2 regions of the Streptomyces sp. NPDC048639 genome follow, and region 2 is predicted to be linked to the other one. Evidence: riboswitches for the same ligand, from Rfam matches in the RefSeq annotation. Region 2 holds a riboswitch; the other holds the start of a gene.
The links. A riboswitch is a leader RNA that binds a small molecule or an ion and turns the genes downstream of it on or off. The one in region 2 is predicted to bind S-adenosylmethionine.

Region 1: it holds a riboswitch for S-adenosylmethionine, as region 2 does, so the genes downstream of both, thrC (threonine synthase) here and ACGFNH_RS01640 (aminotransferase class V-fold PLP-dependent enzyme) in region 2, are expected to answer to the same signal.

The regions. Positions count from the first base shown of each region.
Region 1 covers NZ_JBICVP010000006.1:441,697-451,245, forward strand. The annotation lists gene ACGFNH_RS19220 (hypothetical protein) at 1-650, shown strand, start outside; gene groL (chaperonin GroEL) at 794-2,416, opposite strand; gene ACGFNH_RS19230 (cold-shock protein) at 2,845-3,048, opposite strand; gene ACGFNH_RS19235 (ubiquitin-like small modifier protein 1) at 3,524-3,802, opposite strand; gene thrC (threonine synthase) at 3,918-5,204, opposite strand; SAM riboswitch class I at 5,223-5,366, opposite strand; gene ACGFNH_RS19245 (glucosyl-3-phosphoglycerate synthase) at 5,607-6,635, shown strand; gene ACGFNH_RS19250 (trehalose-6-phosphate synthase) at 7,001-8,458, shown strand; partial or broken gene ACGFNH_RS19255 (nitroreductase family deazaflavin-dependent oxidoreductase) at 8,697-9,206, opposite strand; gene otsB (trehalose-phosphatase) at 9,280-9,549, opposite strand, start outside.
Region 2 covers NZ_JBICVP010000001.1:375,292-384,840, reverse strand. The annotation lists gene ACGFNH_RS01655 (Rieske 2Fe-2S domain-containing protein) at 1-679, shown strand, start outside; gene ACGFNH_RS01650 (cytochrome bc complex cytochrome b subunit) at 676-2,301, shown strand; gene trpD (anthranilate phosphoribosyltransferase) at 2,591-3,658, shown strand; SAM riboswitch class IV at 3,812-3,929, shown strand; gene ACGFNH_RS01640 (aminotransferase class V-fold PLP-dependent enzyme) at 4,122-5,597, shown strand; gene ACGFNH_RS01635 (Lrp/AsnC ligand binding domain-containing protein) at 6,558-6,839, opposite strand; gene ACGFNH_RS01630 (rhomboid family intramembrane serine protease) at 6,836-7,645, opposite strand; gene ACGFNH_RS01625 (hypothetical protein) at 7,778-7,963, shown strand; gene ACGFNH_RS01620 (NYN domain-containing protein) at 8,038-9,408, shown strand.

The sequences.
Region 1 (9,549 bases), on a different contig from region 2:
ATACGTTCAACCGCTTCACGCAGCGGCCCAAGGAGCTGGTGTGCGCCATCCCGCGTGCTCAGGCACAGCCGCTGCTCGGCGAGGTGAACCGGAACCCGCTGTGGAGTTCCTTCATGTTCGCGCTGCCGGGCGAGCAGACGCCGACCCGTATCAATGTCCACCGCATGTGGCGCAATGAGATGGACGAGCTGATCTCACTCGTCATCGGTGCGCCCTACGGGACGCCGGTCGCGCCGTACGCCCAGGGCTTCCCGCAGCAGCCCGGACCGGCAGCACCCGGCTTCCACCATCAGGCAGCACCGGGCTCCCCGCAGCAGGCCGGACCCGGCTTCCCGCAGCAGGTCCCGGCCGGACCGGCGGCGCCGCACCAGCCGTACGCCGCTCCCGCTCCGCAGCCGCCGCACGGTTCCCCCGCCCCGCAGTACGGCACCCCGTACGGCGCTCCGTTTCCTCAACAGGGCGCTCCCTACGGCCCGCCCGCGCCGCACCAGCCGCCGTCGCAACCGCACGGACAGCCGTACCACCAGCCACCGGCGCAGCCGTACGTCCCGCCGCAGCAGCAGCCGCACGTCCCTGCTCAGCCACAGCCCCAGACCCAGCAACCGCCGCACCCGCAGCAGCAGCAGCCCGGGAACCCGTACAACGCCTGACCTCGGAAACGCACGCACGCAACGCCCGCAACGCCCGCACCGCATGCGTCACACGGGTCGCACGCCCCCGCAACGCCACTGGGGCGGCACCCTCACGGGTGCCGCCCCAGTGTTCAGGACGGTCGATCAACCTGGAAGGTCGATCAGAAGTCCATGTCACCGCCCGGCATGCCGCCCGGGGCCGCCGCGGCGGCCTTCTCCGGCTTGTCGGCGATGACGGCCTCGGTGGTGAGGAAGAGCGCAGCGATGGACGCGGCGTTCTGCAGCGCCGAGCGCGTGACCTTGGCCGGGTCGATGATGCCCTCGGCGACCAGGTCGACGTACTCGCCGGTCGCGGCGTTGAGGCCGTGACCCGGAGTCAGGTTGCGCACCTTCTCCACAACCACGCCGCCCTCGAGGCCGGCGTTGACCGCGATCTGCTTCAGCGGGGCCTCCAGGGCCAGGCGCACGGCCTGGGCACCGGTGGCCTCGTCGCCCTCGAGCTCGAGCTTGTCGAAGACCGTGGAAGCCTGGAGCAGAGCCACGCCACCACCGGCGACGATGCCCTCCTCGACGGCGGCCTTGGCGTTGCGCACCGCGTCCTCGATGCGGTGCTTGCGCTCCTTGAGCTCGACCTCGGTCGCGGCACCGGCCTTGATGACGGCCACGCCGCCGGCCAGCTTCGCGAGGCGCTCCTGGAGCTTCTCGCGGTCGTAGTCCGAGTCCGAGTTCTCGATCTCGGCACGGATCTGGTTGACCCGGCCCTGGACCTGCTCGCTGTCACCGGCACCGTCGACGATGGTGGTCTCGTCCTTGGTGATGACGACCTTGCGGGCACGGCCCAGCAGGTCGACACCCGCGTTCTCCAGCTTGAGGCCGACCTCCTCGGAGATGACGGTGCCACCGGTGAGGATGGCGATGTCGCCGAGCATGGCCTTGCGGCGGTCACCGAAGCCCGGGGCCTTGACGGCAACGGACTTGAAGGTGCCACGGATCTTGTTGACGACCAGGGTGGACAGCGCCTCGCCCTCGACGTCCTCCGCGATGATCAGCAGCGGCTTGCCGGACTGCATGACCTTCTCCAGCAGCGGAAGGAGGTCCTTCACCGCGGAGATCTTGGAGTTGACGATCAGGATGTACGGGTCGTCGAGGACGGCCTCCATACGCTCCATGTCGGTGGCGAAGTAGGCGGAGATGTAGCCCTTGTCGAAGCGCATGCCCTCGGTGAGCTCGAGCTCGAGCCCGAAGGTCTGCGACTCCTCGACGGTGATGACGCCTTCCTTGCCGACCTTGTCCATCGCCTCGGCGATGAGCTCGCCGATCTGGGTGTCGGCGGCGGAGATGGAGGCCGTCGAAGCGATCTGCTCCTTGGTCTCCACGTCCTTGGCCTGCTCGAGCAGGGCGGTCGAGACGGCCTCGACGGCCTTCTCGATGCCACGCTTCAGGGCCATCGGGTTGGCACCGGCGGCGACGTTGCGGAGGCCCTCCTTGACGAGAGCCTGGGCGAGAACGGTCGCGGTCGTCGTGCCGTCACCGGCGACGTCGTCCGTCTTCTTCGCGACCTCCTTGACCAGCTCCGCGCCGATCTTCTCGTAGGGGTCCTCGAGCTCGATCTCCTTGGCGATGGACACACCATCGTTGGTGATCGTGGGGGCGCCCCACTTCTTCTCGAGGACGACGTTCCGGCCCTTGGGGCCGAGGGTCACCCTGACGGCGTCGGCGAGCTGGTTCATCCCGCGCTCGAGGCCGCGCCGCGCCTCCTCGTCGAACGCGATGATCTTGGCCATGTGAAGTGTCCTCCACGGACTGGGGTTCCCCCCGCCGTAAGCCGGGGGACGGTGGATTGCTCCGGACCGCGTGGCGCCCGCGACGGACGGCCTGCCTGCCCGACGGTCCTTGCCCCGCCTGGCCTGCGGGCCTCACCGACCCGGTCCTTCTGTCACTCTCAACCTCAGAGTGCTAACGCCAATGATTAGCACTCGGGGCCATCGAGTGCAAGCGCCTCAGGCGCTCCCGCAGCCCCCGCGACCGGACCGCGGCCCGCCTGCTGCGGACACGGCACGGGCTCACTACCCATGCGCCGCCGACGGCGAACGCCCCACGCCCGCCCGGCCGTCACGCCGCCGGACCGCGTCCGCCCACGGCGAAGGGCCCGCCCCCCGAAGGGGACGGGCCCTTGCTCGTACGCCAGTGGTCAGTCGGCGCGTCCTTGGTGTCAGCCCGCTACACGGACCATGTCCGCCTGCGGCCCCTTCTGGCCCTGCGAGATCTCGAACTCGACCCGCTGACCTTCTTCGAGGGTGCGGTAGCCGTCCATCTGAATCGCGCTGTAGTGCACGAAGACGTCCGCACCACCGTCGACCGCGATGAAGCCGTACCCCTTCTCCGCGTTGAACCACTTGACGGTGCCCTGAGCCATCCCTAACTCCCCTATTACTGGCCCTTGCGCAGGACCGCACTCCGCGGACCCGGGTCGGACTTCACCCAGACCTCACACGGCGCCCCCGGCCATCGACAGGGGTGCTCCAGGTGGTGCCGGAACGCGTCGACCGCGGCTGAATGTATCTGCACGAATGCCGTCTGCAACAGGTCAATCAGACGAGAATTCTGGGCGCGCTCGAACGGCAATTCCCGCAGAATTGCCGCTAATTCGGGGCAACTCGGGCCGGGCATTGCTCATCAATCCGACATCTCGTGCACACACGGAGGGCACAACTTGTCGGTACTCATATGCGTTCGGCAAAGGCGCCTAGGGGGGATGTGCACAACTGTACCGCGCTCAACGGCACGGAATTGCCCCCTCCGTTTCTCTCACGGAGGGGGTGAACCCGATTACGAAAGGTTGTTGAAATTCACCGTCGACGCTCTCCCGGGGCCTGTTGGTGGACGGTCTGTCAGCAGCCGCCCGCGACCGCCGGGATGATCGAGACGCCGGCGCCGTCGGGGGTCGCCGTCTGCAGACCGTCCTCGAAGCGCACGTCGTCGTCGTTGACGTAGACGTTCACGAAACGGCGCAGCTTGCCGGTGTCGTCCAGGACGCGGGCGGCGATGCCCGGGTGGTTCTTCTCCAGCGACTCGATGACCTCGGCGAGAGTCGCGCCGTCGGCGCTCACCTCGGCCTGGCCGCCGGTGTACGTGCGCAGGATGGTCGGGATGCGGACGTTGACGCTCATGCGGTTCACCTTCGGTGGGAGGGGTGGACGAAGCAGGTGGTGGGGTCGTTCGGCCCACGCGGACCGGAGGGCCGTCGGGCCCGTGACGCTACCGGCGGCACGACGGCCCGCGTCCTCAGCCGGTCAGCCCCGCGGCGCGGAACGCGTCGAGGCTCGGCCGGATCGTCGCCGTGGGCCGCGCGGTCGGAGCGACGGCGTCCAGGGTCTTCAGCCCGTCGCCGGTGTTGAGCACGACCGTCTCACCGGCCGGGTCGAGCTGCCCGGTCTCGATCAGCTTGCGCAGCACGCCGACCGTGACGCCGCCCGCGGTCTCCGCGAAGATGCCCTCGGTGCGCGCCAGCAGCGTGATGGCGTCGACGACCTGCTCGTCGGTGACGTCCTCGACCGCACCGCCCGTACGGCGGCAGATGTCGAGCACGTACGGTCCGTCGGCCGGGTTGCCGATGGCGAGCGACTTGGCGATGGTGTCCGGCTTGACGGGCCGTACGACGTCGTGGCCGTCCTTGAACGCCCGCGACACCGGGGAGCAGCCCTCGGCCTGCGCGCCGAAGATCTTGTAGGGCTTGTCCTCGACGAGGCCGAGCCCGATCAGCTCCTTGAGCCCCTTGTCGATCTTCGTGAGCTGTGAGCCCGAGGCGATCGGGATCACGATGTTGTCCGGGATGCGCCAGCCGAGCTGCTCGGCGATCTCGTACGCCAGCGTCTTGGACCCCTCGCCGTAGTACGGGCGCAGGTTGACGTTGACAAAGCCCCAGCCTTCGCCGATCGGGTCGCCGATCAGCTCGCTGCAGAAGCGGTTCACGTCGTCGTACGTGCCCTCGATACCGACCAGGTCACCGCCGTAGACCGCGGCCATCACGACCTTGCCCGCCTCCAGGTCGTGCGGGATGAACACGCAGGAGCGGAAGCCGGCGCGGGCGGCCGCGGCGCCGACGGCACCCGCGAGGTTCCCCGTGGAGGAGCAGGACAGGGTGGTGAAGCCGAAGGCGCGCGCGGCCTCGACGGCGATGGCGACCACGCGGTCCTTGAAGGAGTGCGTCGGGTTCCCGGAGTCGTCCTTCACATGCAGGCCGCCGGTGACGCCCAGCTCGCGCGCCAGGTTGTCGGCCTTGACGAGCTTGGTCAGGCCCGGGTTCAGATTCGGCTTGCTCGCGACGTCCTCAGGGACGGGGAGCAGCGGGGCGTACCGCCAGAGGTTGCCGGGGCCGGCCTCGATGCGCTTCCGCAGGGCCTCGGGGTCGCCGCTCGGCAGGTCGTACGCCACCTCGAGCGGCCCGAAACACACCTGGCACGCGAAGATCGGGCCGAGCGCGAAGCGTTCGCCGCACTCACGGCAGGACAGCGCGGCGGCGGGTCCCAGCGAGACGGAGTCGGTGCTGTTTGCAACGGTTTGCACAGCCATGGATGGCGAGGCCCTTTCTCCTCATCTTCCCCGTGACGGACTTCGCCACGAGACGGAATTGGCACCTTCCCGAGCCGGGAGCCTCGCCATGCGATGCGCGAGACCGGCTGGAGGGTTGCCGGGGCTTCAACGGGCCGTTCCCTCTGCCCCTCTGGATGAGCGGTATGGCGCCGGGCGCCAGGCCCGGGCATTTGTCCGCGTCCACCCCGACATGAAGTGGACACGTGCGTTGTTCAAGACTGTAACGGACGGCGCGGACGGTTGAGATAGTCGTCCGAACCGCGAGACGGATCGCGGACCCGGCCGGGTCCGCGACGCATCACGGGCCCTCACGGGGTCCGAGACCCGAGCATTGCAGACGGGCCCGTGCGGGTCCCAGGCACCCCAGGGAGAGACGCAGACGTGCTGGAAGAGGTGGAGCACTGGCTGACGCACCGCTCCTGGTCGGCCGCCGACCGCCCGCTGAGCCGGCTCCTGGCCGCCAAGCGGAACGCGGGGGCCGCGGGGACGGTCAGCGTCGTGCTCCCGGCCCTCGACGAGGAGGCCACGGTCGGGCCGATCGTCGAGACGATACGGCGCGAGCTGATGAGCGAGGCCGTCCCCCTGGTCGACGAGCTGGTGGTGATCGACTCCGGCTCCACCGACCGTACGGCCGAGGTGGCCGCGGCGGCCGGAGCCCGCGTCGTGCACCGCGACACGATCCTGCCGCGGCTGCCCGCGGAGCCCGGCAAGGGCGAGGTGCTGTGGCGCTCGCTGCTGGTCACCAGCGGGGAGATCGTCTGCTTCGTGGACGCCGACCTGCGCGCGTTCTCGGCGGGCTTCGTGTCCGGGATCGCCGGGCCGCTGCTGACCGAGCCCGATGTGCAGCTCGTCAAGGCGATGTACGACCGGCCCCTGGAATCTGGCCGTGGGCCGGAAGGCCCGCTGGAACCGGGCGGCGGACAGGACGGCCCGCTCGGTTCCGTCGAGCAGGGCGGCCGCGTCACCGAGCTGGTCGCCCGCCCGCTGCTCAACCTCCACTGGCCGCGGCTGGCGGGCTTCGTCCAGCCGCTCGGCGGCGAGTACGCGGTGCGACGCTCGCTGCTGGAGCAGCTCCCCTTCCCCGTCGGCTACGGCGTCGAACTGGCGATGCTGATTGATGCGCTCGACCTGGCCGGGCTCGATGCGCTGGCCCAGGTCGACGTCGGCGTACGGCTGCACCGTCACCAGGACGGGCAGGCGCTGGGGCGGATGGCGGCGACGATCTACCGCACGGCCCAGGCGCGGCTGGCGCGCGGGCACCGCGTACGGCCGGTGCTGACGCAGTTCGACCGCACGGACGACGGCTTCACCCCGACGGTTCACGACGTGGCGGCGGAGGAGCGGCCCCCGATGGGGACGATCCCGGAGTACCGGGCGCGGCGGGCGCCGCGGGACGGCCGCGTGGCATAGGCGGCGCGGGCCGTCCCACGTCGGCCCGGCAGCGCCACGGGTGGTGGGCACACGTTCCGCGGGGCGGGAACCGAGGGGGACCACCGGCCACCGGCCGCCGGCGTGCGGACGGGACGGGGGCCACCGGCCGCCGGCGTGCGGACGGGCGGGTGCTCGGCGCGGGTGCTCGGCTCGTGCGGCCCGGCGGGTGCGGCTTTGTGCGGCTCGGCGCGAGCGGCTCGGCGCCCGGCGGAACGTCCCTCGCCGTCGGCGCGGCCGTTGCCCCGCGTTCGCCCCGCGGAACGCGGACGGGGTCCGCGACCCGCCGCCCCGCCGGATGGTGAAGCGCACGTTTGCGCGGATCTGTCACGGGCTAGGCTCGCCGCATGGTCGCAGAGCAGGCTGCCCAGGTTCTCGTCGCGTCCAACCGCGGCCCGGTCTCCCACACCGTCCGCGAGGACGGCTCCCTCGACGCCAAGCGCGGCGGAGGCGGCCTCGTATCCGGTCTGTCGGCCATCGGCCCCGACGCCGGCGCGCTGTGGGTGTGCGCCGCGCTCGGTGACGGCGACCGCGAGGCCGTACGCCGCCTCGGCACCCGTCTGGACCCCGCCGAGACCGCCGGCCAGCACGTGCGGATGCTCGACATCGACCCCGGCGTCTTCTCCGCCGCCTACAACGGCATCGCGAACTCCGTGCTGTGGTTCGTGCACCACCTGCTCTACCAGACCCCGCTGGAGCCGTCCTTCGACACCGAGTTCCGCACCCAGTGGGCGGCCTACGAGGCGTACAACGCCGCCTTCGCCGACGCCCTCGCCGAGGAGGCCGCCGAGGGTGCCGCGGTGCTCGTTCAGGACTACCACCTGTGCCTGGTCCCCGGCATGCTGCGCAGGCGCCGCCCCGATCTGCGCATCGGGCACTTCTCGCACACGCCGTGGGCGCCCGTGGACTACTTCCGGCTGCTGCCCGACGACATCGCCCGGCAGCTCCTGCGCGGCATCCTCGGCGCGGACCGGGCGGGCTTCCTCACCCAGCGCTGGGCGGACGCCTTCGCCGCATGCACCACGGCGGTGCTCGACGGCCAGGTGGACACCACGGACGGCAGCGCCGACGCCGTCACCTGCGAGGGCCGTACGACGCGGCTCGGGGTGCACGGGCTCGGCGCCGACGCCGACTTCCTGCGGGAGCGGTCGCACCGCCCTGATGTGGTCGAGCGCATGGCCGCCCTGCGCGAGCAGATCGGCGGCCGGGAGCGCCGGGTGATCGTCCGGGTCGACCGGACCGAGCTGTCGAAGAACATCGTGCGCGGCCTGCACGCGTACCGGCATTTGCTCACCGACCATCCGGAGTGGCGCGGCCTGGTCGTCCACGTCGCCTTCGCCTATCCCTCGCGGCAGGATCTCGCGGTCTACCGCGACTACACCGACGAGGTGCAGCGGGTCGCCGGCGAGATCAACGCCGAGTTCGGCACGGACGCCTGGCAGCCGGTGCTCCTGCACGTGAAGGACGACTTCGCGCGCTCGCTCGCCGCGTACCGGATCGCCGACGTGGCCCTCGTCAATCCGATCCGGGACGGCATGAATCTCGTCGCGAAGGAGATTCCGGTCGTCTCGGACGAGGGCTGCGCGCTGGTGCTCTCCCGCGAGGCGGGCGCGTACGCGGAGCTCGGCGAGGAGGCGCTCGTGGTCAACCCGTACGACGTGACGGGCACGGCCGAGGCGCTGCGCCAGGCGCTGACGATGGCGCCGGGCGAACGCGCCGAGCGCACGAAGCGGCTCGCCGCCGCGGCGACCTCCCTGCCGCCGCAGAAGTGGTTCCTCGACCAGCTCAACGCCCTGGGGGGCTGACCGTTCGCGACGGCCACGGGCCGGCCCTCGGGAACGCTGCCGCCTACAAGGGGATGGGCCGGCACTTCGTCGATGACCGCAGTTCCGCGCGAACTTCAACAAGATCGCCGATGGGCCGGCCGACCACCTGCGTGATGCGCTCGTCTTCTACGCCGATGCCCGGCTGAGCTGACCGGCGGATCCGCCTGCCGGGGGCTGCAGACCCCGGCGGCAAGCCCCCGCCAACCCTCAGCCGCGCTCAGCGCATTGACCCATCGGACAGGCCCTGGGACGGTCCGGGTTCCGGGTCGCGTTCGACGATCACGAGCGGGATGTCCCGTCCGGCCTTCTCCCGGTAGCTGTCGTACTGCGGGAAGATCGTGGCCATCCGCCGCCACAGGCCGGGCTTCTCCTCCGCTGAGGCCGTACGGGCCCGGCCGGAGAAGGGGTCCGCGCCGACCTGCAGTGTCACCTCCGGGTGCTCCCCGAGGTTGAGGTACCGGGCCGGGTCGTGCGATGCCCCGCCGTTCGACGCCACCAGCAGTTAGCGATCGCCCTCCTGGCCGTAGATCAGCGCGGTGCGCCGCAGCTTCCCGGACTTCCGGCCCCGGGTGGTCAGCAGCAGCGTCGGCAGACCGTGGTAGAGGTGCCCCTTCCGGCCGTCGGACTCGACGTAGGCACGGATGTGCCGGGCCACCCAGGCCGTCGGACTGTCCAGCACCTCCTCCTCGCCGGGAGGCGTCGCGGGCGGCGGCGGACTTGCGGACATCGCTCTCTCCTTGCCTCAACACCGCTGCGGATCGCGCCGGTTGGCGCAACCGGCCCCTGGCTCGGGCGGCCCGCTAGCTCCCCGCCCCAGGGGTGGTGAGCGCGTCGGCCAGAGCGTTGAGCAGCGCGACCACGCCCCGCGGCCCGTCGACCACCAGGTCGGCGCGGGCGGCGAGTTCGGTGACCTCGCTGCTGCCGCTGCAGACCAGGAGGCCCGGCAGGCCGTTCGACCGCAGCTTCTCCACGGCGGCGAAGGCCGCGAGGTCGCCGAGGTCGTCGCCGGCGTAGAGCACCGCGCTCGCGTCGCAGGCCCGTAGGTGCTCCTCCAGCGCGACGCCCTTGTC
Region 2 (9,549 bases):
GACCGCGGACGAGCGCCACCCGATCGAGGCGCCGCCCGAGGTCAAGGCCAAGGTGATGTCGGACTTCCGGCAGGGCGCCAAGGAGTCGGCCATCGGCCGGCGCAAGCTGATCCGCAACACGATGTTCGGCGCGCTGGCCATGGTGCCGCTCTCCGGTGTGGTGCTGCTGCGCGACCTCGGCCCGCTGCCCGAGGACAAGCTCCGCCACACGCTGTGGTCCAAGGGCAAGCTGCTCATCAACCAGAACACCGATGAGCCGCTGCGTCCCGAGGACGTGGTCGTCGGTTCGCTCACCTTCGCCAAGCCCGAGGGCCTGGAGGAGGACGCGCACGACTACCAGAGCCAGATCGCCAAGGCGGCGCTGATGATCGTCCGGCTGCAGCCGGAGAACATCAAGGACAAGCGCGAGCTCGACTGGTCCCACGAGGGCATCGTGGCGTACTCGAAGATCTGCACCCACGTCGGTTGCCCGATCAGCCTGTACGAGCAGCAGACGCACCACGTGCTCTGCCCCTGCCACCAGTCGACCTTCGACCTCGCGGACGGCGGCCGAGTGATCTTCGGCCCTGCCGGTCACGCGCTGCCTCAGCTGCGGATCGGTGTGAACAAGGACGGTTACCTCGAGGCGCTCAGCGACTTCGAAGAGCCGGTCGGCCCGAGCTTCTGGGAGCGCGGATGAGTACGGCAACCGACAAGCGCCGTCCGGCGCCCCGTGGTGAGCGGCTTGCGGACTGGGCGGACGGCCGGCTGGGGATCTACGGCCTGGCCAAGTCGAACATGCGCAAGATCTTCCCGGACCACTGGTCGTTCATGCTGGGCGAGGTCGCGCTCTACAGTTTCATCATCGTGATTCTGACCGGTGTCTATCTGACGCTGTTCTTCCATCCGGCGATGAACGAGGTGGAGTATCACGGCAGTTATGTGCCGTTGCAGGGTGTGCGGATGTCGGAGGCGTATGCCTCGACGCTGGACATCAGTTTCGATGTCCGGGGTGGTCTGCTGATCCGGCAGATTCACCACTGGGGTGCGCTGATCTTCATCGCGGCGATGTTCGTGCACATGATGCGGGTGTTCTTCACGGGGGCGTTCCGCAAGCCGCGTGAGGTCAACTGGCTGTTCGGGTTCCTGCTGCTGGTGCTGGGCATGTTCACCGGGTTCACCGGTTACTCGCTGCCGGACGACCTGTTGTCGGGTACGGGTGTGCGGTTCATGGAGGGTGCGATTCTCTCCGTGCCGATCGTGGGCACGTATCTGTCGTTCTTCCTCTTCGGTGGTGAGTTCCCGGGGTCGGATTTCGTGCCGCGGTTCTTCTCGGTGCATGTGTTGCTGTTGCCCGGTTTGATGCTGGGTCTGCTGGTGGCGCATTTGATCCTGGTCTTCTACCACAAGCACACGCAGTTCCCGGGTCCGGGGAAGAAGAACACCAATGTGGTGGGTATGCCGCTGTTGCCGGTGTACATGGCCAAGGCGGGCGGCTTCTTCTTCCTGGTGTTCGGTCTGACCGCGGTGATCGCGGCCATTGCGAGCATCAACCCGATCTGGGCCCTGGGGCCCTACGTTGCGGACCAGGTGTCCACCGGCGCCCAGCCCGACTGGTACATGGGCTTCTCCGAGGGCCTCATCCGTCTGATGCCCGGTTGGGAGATCAACTTCGCGGGCCATACGCTCGCGCTGGGTGTGTTCATCCCGCTGATGATCTTCCCGCTGGTGCTGGTGGCCATCGCCGTCTGGCCGTTCATCGAGTCCTGGGTGACCGGGGACAAGCGTGAGCACCACATCCTGGACCGCCCGCGCAACGCCCCGACCCGTACGGCCTTCGGTGCGGCCTGGCTGAGCGTGTACTTCATCCTGCTCGTCGGCGGTGGCAACGACATCTGGGCCACGCACTTCCATCTGTCGATCAACGCCATCACCTGGTTCGGCCGGATCGGCTTCTTCGTGCTGCCGGTGCTCACCTTCATCGCGACGAAGCGGATCTGCCTGGGTCTGCAGCGGCGTGACCGGGACAAGGTGCTGCACGGCCGGGAGACCGGCATCATCAAGCGGCTGCCGCACGGTGAGTTCATCGAGGTCCACGAGCCGCTGTCGCAGCAGCAGCTCCACACCCTCACGCAGCACGATCAGTACACGCCGCTCGAACTCGGCCCCGAGGTCGACGAGAACGGTGTACGGCGGAAGATCAAGCGCACGCAGAAGCTGCGCGCGCGGATGTCGCGGGGCTTCTACGGCCGGGACAGCCAGATTGCCAAGCCGAGCGCCGAGGAGTACCGCGAGATCACCGAGGGCCACGGTCACCACTGACCCGACCCGCCGGTGCGCCGGACTCCGCCGGAGCCTGACGAGGGCCCCGGGCCCGCCCCTTCGGGGAGCGGACCCGGGGCCCTCGGGCGTGCGAGCCCGTCGCCGTACGGTCCGCGGGCACTGGGAGAGCGGACCGTCGGGGCTCACGGAGCGGGCTTCGGCCGTCGCCGGGCCCCTCGCTGTCCGGACTGCGGGCTCGGCCGCCGCCCGGGAGCGCCACGCCGATAGGCTTGCCGCAAGGCCGCAGGTGGCGGCCGTCCCCTGCTCATCCGACATCCAGGAGCGGACCATGGACCGTGTGACCCCAGCCGGAGCTGACAGCCCCGCGGCGGCCCGCACCTGGCCGGATGTCCTGACCTCTCTCCTCGCGGGACAGAACCTGACGGCCGAGGACACGGCCTGGGCCATGGACCGGATCATGCGCGGCGAGGCCACGGATGTGCAGATCGCCGGCTTCGCCGTCGCCCTGCGCGCCAAGGGCGAGACGGTCGAGGAGGTCTCCGGCCTCGTCCGGACGATGTACGAGCACGCCAACGTCATCGATGTCCCGGGGCCGAACGTGGACATCGTCGGCACCGGCGGCGACCGGGCGAAGACCGTGAACATCTCGACGATGTCGGCGATCGTCGTGGCCGGTACGGGCGCGCGGGTCGTCAAGCACGGCAACCGCGCCGCCTCGTCGGCGAGCGGAGCCTCCGACGTCCTGGAGAAGCTGGGCGTCAACCTCGATCTGTCACCGGAGCGGGTGGCCGAGGTCGCCGGGGAGGCGGGCATCACCTTCTGCTTCGCGGTGAAGTTCCACCCCGCACTGCGCCATGTGGCCCCCGCGCGGCGGGAGTTGGGGATCCCCACCACGTTCAACTTCCTCGGTCCGCTGACCAATCCGGCCCGGGTGCGGGCCCAGGCCACCGGTGTGGCCGACCCGCGCATGGCGCCCATCATGGCGGGCGTCCTCGCCGAACGCGGCTCGTCGGCGCTCGTCTTCCGCGGGGACGACGGGCTGGACGAGCTGACCACCACGGCCACCTCGCAGGTGTGGGTCGTCCGGGACGGGACCGTACGGCAGGAGACCTTCGACCCTCGCGACATCGGGATCGAACTGGTACCGGTGGAGGCTCTGCGCGGCGCCGACGCCTCGTACAACGCCGATGTCGCCAGGCGGCTGCTGGCGGGCGAGACCGGGCCCGTACGGGACGCGGTGCTGCTCAACTCGGCAGCGGCGCTGGTCGCCCTGAACCCGCAGGACGCGCCGCTCACGGACCAGATCGCGACCGCGCTGGAGCGGGCCGCCGAGTCGGTCGACTCGGGTGCGGCGCGGCGGACACTGGACCGCTGGGTCGGGGCCACCAACGGCTGAGCGCCACAAGGACTTCGACGGGTCCGGTACGCGGTGCGGGGCGCCCCGCCGCCACGGACCGCACTTCGGCGCCACAGGCCGCTGAGGCAGGCCGCTGTCCACGTATCGGACAGCGGCCTGCGCGGTGATGACCTTGTGGCATGATGCTCGGCAGGTCACGAGTGACAGCGACACAGGCCCCGGCCCGCTGTCCGGCAACCCTCCGTCCGTGGCGGGGTGCCCCGGGTGATGACCAGGCCGCAGGCAGCGAGGTCTGCGGCAAGCGCGGATCCCTCGCCAGGGATCCTGGGTCGTCGAGGGAGATCTTCCGTGAATCAGCGAATGCGCTAGGGCCTGCGGCCCTGATCCCACAGCCTCCGTGCGGTGTTCGTCCGCGCGTCGAGGCGCATCCCGTACGCCTTCGCCTCTCTGCGCGATGCGTGCGTCCTTGAGAAGCCTTCACTTTTCACCGGGAGATTCCGCCATGTCCGTGCGCCCTGCTGCCGCCACCGCCACCGCCACCCTCACCGCCACCGCCGCTGAGACCGTCACCGCCCCGTCCTCCGACGACGCCGCCTCGGGGGCGGCCTCCGACGCCTGTTGTGCCGTGCCCACCGTGGGCGCCCCGCTGCCCGTGCTCGGCCGCGACGTCCTCGTACCGCTCGTCACCGGCGGCGAAGTCACGTACGCCGCCCTCGACTACGCGGCGAGCGCGCCCGCGCTGCAGCGTGTGTGGGACGACGTCGCCGCCTTCGCCCCGTACTACGGCAGCGTCCACCGCGGCGCCGGCTATCTGTCGCAGCTCTCCACCGATCTCTTCGAGAACAGCCGCACCGCCGTCGCCGAGTTCCTCGGCTGCCGCCAGGACGACCAGGTCGTCTTCACCCGCTCCACCACCGATTCGCTCAACCTCCTGGCGTCCGTACTCCCGCAGGGCACGCGGGTGTTCGTCTTCGAGACCGAGCACCACGCGTCACTGCTGCCCTGGCAGCAGGCACCGGGCGTCGAGGTCGAGGTCCTCGACGCGCCGCGCACACCCTGGCAGGCCGTCGAGACGCTGGAGCGGGCGCTCGCGAGCAGGGAGCCGTACGGTCCCGCGCTGGTGTGCGTGACGGGGGCGTCGAACGTCACCGGCGAGCTGTGGCCCGTACGGGAGCTGACCGCCGCCGCGCACTCCCACGGCGCGCGCATCGTGCTCGACGCCGCGCAGCTCGCACCCCACCACCCCGTGGACATCGCGGAGTCGGACGTGGACTGGGTGGCCTTCTCCGGGCACAAGCTGTACGCCCCGTTCGGCTCGGGCGTCCTCGCCGGACGCGCCGACTGGCTGCGCGACGCCGACCCGTACCTCGCGGGCGGCGGAGCGAGCCGTACGGTCGCCCGGCGCCCGGACGGCGGTGTGGACGTGGAGTGGCACACCACGGCGGCGCGGCACGAGGCCGGTTCGCCCAACGTCATCGGGGTCTACGCCATCGCCTCGGCCTGCAAGGCGCTCACCGAGGCGGGCTTCGACGCGCTGGTGGAACGCGAGCAGGCGCTGGTCACGCGCGTACGGGAGGGGCTGGCGGAGGTGCCGGAGGTGAAGGTGCTGTCGCTGTTCGGCGACGACGCCCCCCGGGTCGGCGTCCTCTCCTTCGTCGTCGACGGCTGGAACAGCTCGCACTTCGCCGCGGCGCTGTCCGCGGAGTACGGCATCGGCGTACGGGACGGGCTCTTCTGCGCGCACCCGCTGGTCAGGACGCTGCTGGGCAGCCATGCGGACGAGCCGGGCGAGTGCGGGGCGCCGGAGGCGGCACCGGGGGAGAAGTCGCTCAACGCGATCCGCGTCAGCTTCGGCGCGGGCACGCCGGACGAGCACGTGGACCGCTTCGTCGCGGCGGTGAAGGAACTGGTCGCGAACGGCGCCCAGTGGACCTACCGCACGGAGGACGGCCGCTGCGTCCCGGACCGCGACGCGTAAGCGCGCGGCCGGGGGCGCGGCGGGGGCGGGGCGCCGCGGACGCAACGGTGGCCCGCCGTGTGCCAGGCGTATGTGCTGAGAGTGTCAGGGTGTCCAGTCGCAGGGGCCGAGCACCCGGTGTGGCGGGCGGGCCGTGCTCCGGGCGGCCTGGGCCGGGGACGGGTGTGCCGCCGGGCGCAGCCCGGACGCCGACGGGTCGGTGCCCAGGGGGTCGTCGGACGCGTGCGGGCGAGCCGCGCTGCGACGGCCTCGACGGCCCGTTTCGGCCCGGGACGCCCAAGGTTCGGTCGAGGTGGACAGGACGGTGGGCAGGTGGCTGCTCGGCCTCGCGGCCCGGCGAGACCCGCTCCAACGGGCTGCTGTTCGCGGTGAGTTGACGGCCACGCACTCCGCGGCGCGGCGGGCCGCGCCACGGAAGTCGGTCGACGGCGGTCAGGAGCATGCCGGCCCTCGTCCGCCGGGCGGGGTCGGATGTCAACGAGCCCTCGCCCGCGGCCGGTTGGTCACCGCCACGGTTCGCAGCGTGCGTTGTCCGCCGCTGCGGCAGGTCTCCGCCAGGGGCGGGACCGGGGGCAACGGCCAGGCGGGACGGGTGGGTGCAACGGCGGCGACCGCGGGCGGCCACCGGACCGGACCGGGACGGCCACGGACCTCCCGACACGGCGACGCGGCACTCAGCATCCCGCCGTATCGGAGTGGGCGGGGCGGCACGGAACCGGCTCACGTCCCCGACGTGCAGGCGGAACGGGACCGCGGCGCGCAGAGGCGCAGGGCCCCCAACTCTCAAGGGCAGGGGACGAAGGGAAAGGGGGCGTACCAAGGGGCCCGTACCCCGAAGTCGAGCGGAGCCCACGGAAACTCCCCAGGCTTTCCGAGCCCCGAGCCCCGAGCCTCCGAGCCCGAACCCCGGATCGGCACCGGCCCGCAGCGCGAGGCGGCGAGGGCCGGAGCCCGCAGCCGTTACGCGTCGAGGCCGATCGCGAACGCCGCTTCCAGGTCGTGCTGGGAGTACGTCCGGAACGCCACATGCGTGTCCGTGACCTCGACACCCGGGATCTTGCTGATCCGCCCCGGGATGATGTCCGCCAGGTCGTCGTGCTCGCCGACGCGGACCATCGCCACCAGGTCGTAGTTCCCCGTGACCGAGTAGACCTCGCTGACGTTCTCCAGGGCGGCGATCGTCTCGGCGATCTCGGGAATCCGGTCCACGCTGGTCTTGATGAGCACGATCGCGGTGATCACGGCTGGCTCTCTCCCTCGGTCGCCCTGGCTGCGCTGCTCACTCTAGCCTCACCGTCCGCGCTCCCCTGCCGCGTGGCGCTGCCCCCGCTCGCCCCGCGTCCGTAACGCGCCCACGCGTAGAGGAAGCCCAGGCAGAAGCCGATCAGGTGCGCCAGGTAGGCCACGCCCGGCTTCGTCGTGACGGCACGGGCGGCAAGCCACTGCAGCACGAACCAGAAGATCAGCACCATCCAGGCGGGGAAGCGCAGCGGGAGGAAGAAGAGAAAGGGGAAGAGGCTGGTGACCCGGGCCGTCGGCAGCAGATAGAGGAACGCGCCCAGCACTCCGGAGATCGCACCCGAGGCCCCGACCAGCGACTGGGTCGAGCCGGGGTGTGCCGCCGCGAAGCCGGCCAGTGCCAGATAGCCGACTCCGAGATAGAAGAGCGTGAATTCGGCCCGCCCCATGCGCTCCTCCGCCATCCCGCCGAAGACGAAGAGGAACAGCAGATTGCCCAGCAGGTGCAGCCAGGTGCCGTGCACGAACAGAGCCGTCAACGGGGTGAGCAGGGCGCGGGCGGAGCCGGCCAGCAGGTCGTGGGGGACGACGCCCCACCGTTCGAAGTGCGCCGCCTGGGCCGCGAGTAGATCGGCCCCCCTCCCGTACACGGGGTTCAGGCCGGCGGAGGGGCCCGCGACGAAGATCACGAAGCAGAGGACGATCAGCGTGTACGTCACGACCGGCTCGCGCCCGTGCCGTGCCCGGGGAAGGAACCTTCGGGCCGCAGCCACCCGGACCCGTTGCGCCGTGATCGCCTTGCTGATCATGAACAGAGCATGGCGCAACCCGACCAAACTACCCAGAGTGCCTCGCCGTGCCCCCGTTCGCCGCCCGGTCCCGGCGCCCCCTCCCCGCCAGGTCGTAGGGTGACGGAAAGCACCCGGAGAAGGACGACATCCATGGGCGTTTCCCAGCAGGCGGCCGAAACCCGCCGGCGCCGCACCCCCGGCGGCGACCCCACGCGTTTCGGCGTCACCCGTACGACCCGGGCGGTCGGGTACGTTCACCTCGGCCCGGCCGGTGACGCCGGGGCCGAGGAGCGTGACGTCGTCGGTGGGACCATCGTTACGGTGTCCTGCCGCTGATGCGACGCGGTGGACCGGACCGAGCTGGTGGACCGCTCGGGCGAGAGCGCCTGAGAACGGAGCGGTGACAGGTGGTGGAGCGTAGCGAGGGCGGCGCTGCCGGGGCCGACGAGGCCGCCGGTGGCGCCGGTGCCGCCGAGGTGCTCGACCGCCCGCTGCCCGAGGGCGTACGGCGGAAGGTGATCGCCCTCGTCGCGGACGCCTTCGGCGATCTCACCGTGGCGGAACTCCCGACGCAGTTGCGGCAGTACGCCCGCTTCACCCCCACCCGGCGTGCGAAGTTCGCGGGCAATGCCATGGCGTCCGCGCTGGAGAGCCACACGCTCTTCCGGCAGCGGGTCGCCGAGCTGGTCCGCGAGGCGCAGCCGGAGCTGGCCGAGGCGCTGGACGCCGGATCCGTACCGGCGGCCGCCGATCCGCTGGACATGGCGGCCGCGGCGTACGTGCTGCGTCCGCCCGGTTGGGTGAAGCTGGTCGCCGCCGCCGGCGAGGAAGTGCAGCGCGCTCAGGCCGAGAAGGCCGAGGAGGACACGGCCCGGGAGTTGCAGCGGCTGCGCGAGGAGCTGACCGCCGCGCGCTCGGCCGCCCGCGACGAGACCGAGCAGATGCGCACCGAGCTGGAGGCGGTCCGCAAGGACGCCGACCGGCTGCATCGCAAGCTGCGCAGCGCGGAGAACGACGTACGGCGCGGGGAGGCGGCGCTGCGCAAGGCCGCGGCCGAGCTCGACTCCGTACGGGAAGCCGCCGGGGCGGAGAAGTCCGCCGCGGAGACCGAGGCGCGGCGGCTGAAGACGCGGCTGGCCGAGACGGAGTCCGCGCTCGAGGCGAGCAGGAGGGCCGCGCGCGAGGGCCGCAGCGTCGAGGACATGCGGGTGCGGTTGCTGCTGGACACGGTGCTGGACGCGGCGCAGGGACTGCGCCGCGAGCTGGCGCTGCCGCCCGCGCCCATGCATCCGGCCGACACCGTCGAAGCGGTCGAGCCGGGCCGGATGACGCCCAAGGACGTGGCCAGCCGTGCCCTGTCGGACACCGACCCCGCGCTGCTGGACCAGCTCCTCGCCCTGCCTCAGGCCCACTTGGTGGTGGACGGCTACAACGTCACCAAGACCGGCTATCCCACGATGCCGCTGGAGAAGCAGCGGCTGCGGCTGCTCGGTGGGCTCGCGGTGCTCGCGGCGCAGACCGGTGCCGAGATGACGTGCGTCTTCGACGGGGCGGAACTGGCCGCACCGGTACTGCTCGCGCCGCCGCGCGGAGTTCGGGTGCTGTTCAGCAAACCGGGGCAAACCGCGGACGAGTTGATCCGCCGGCTCGTACGGGCCGAACCGCCGGGCCGTCCGGTCGTCGTGGTGTCGACCGACCGCGAGGTCGCCGACGGGGTCGCACGCGCGGGCGCGCGTCCCGTTGCATCCGCTCTGCTGCTCAAACGGCTTTCGCGTACCTGAGCAACTCCTGGGCCTATTGCCCGAATTGGGGGCAGCGGTGCGTCAGGTACCCGTTACTGCCAGTGTGAAGTATGTAAAGAATGCGCGGCGTACCAGACTTTTTTCGGGTGAGGATTTGAAGCGATCACAGGAAGGTCACTA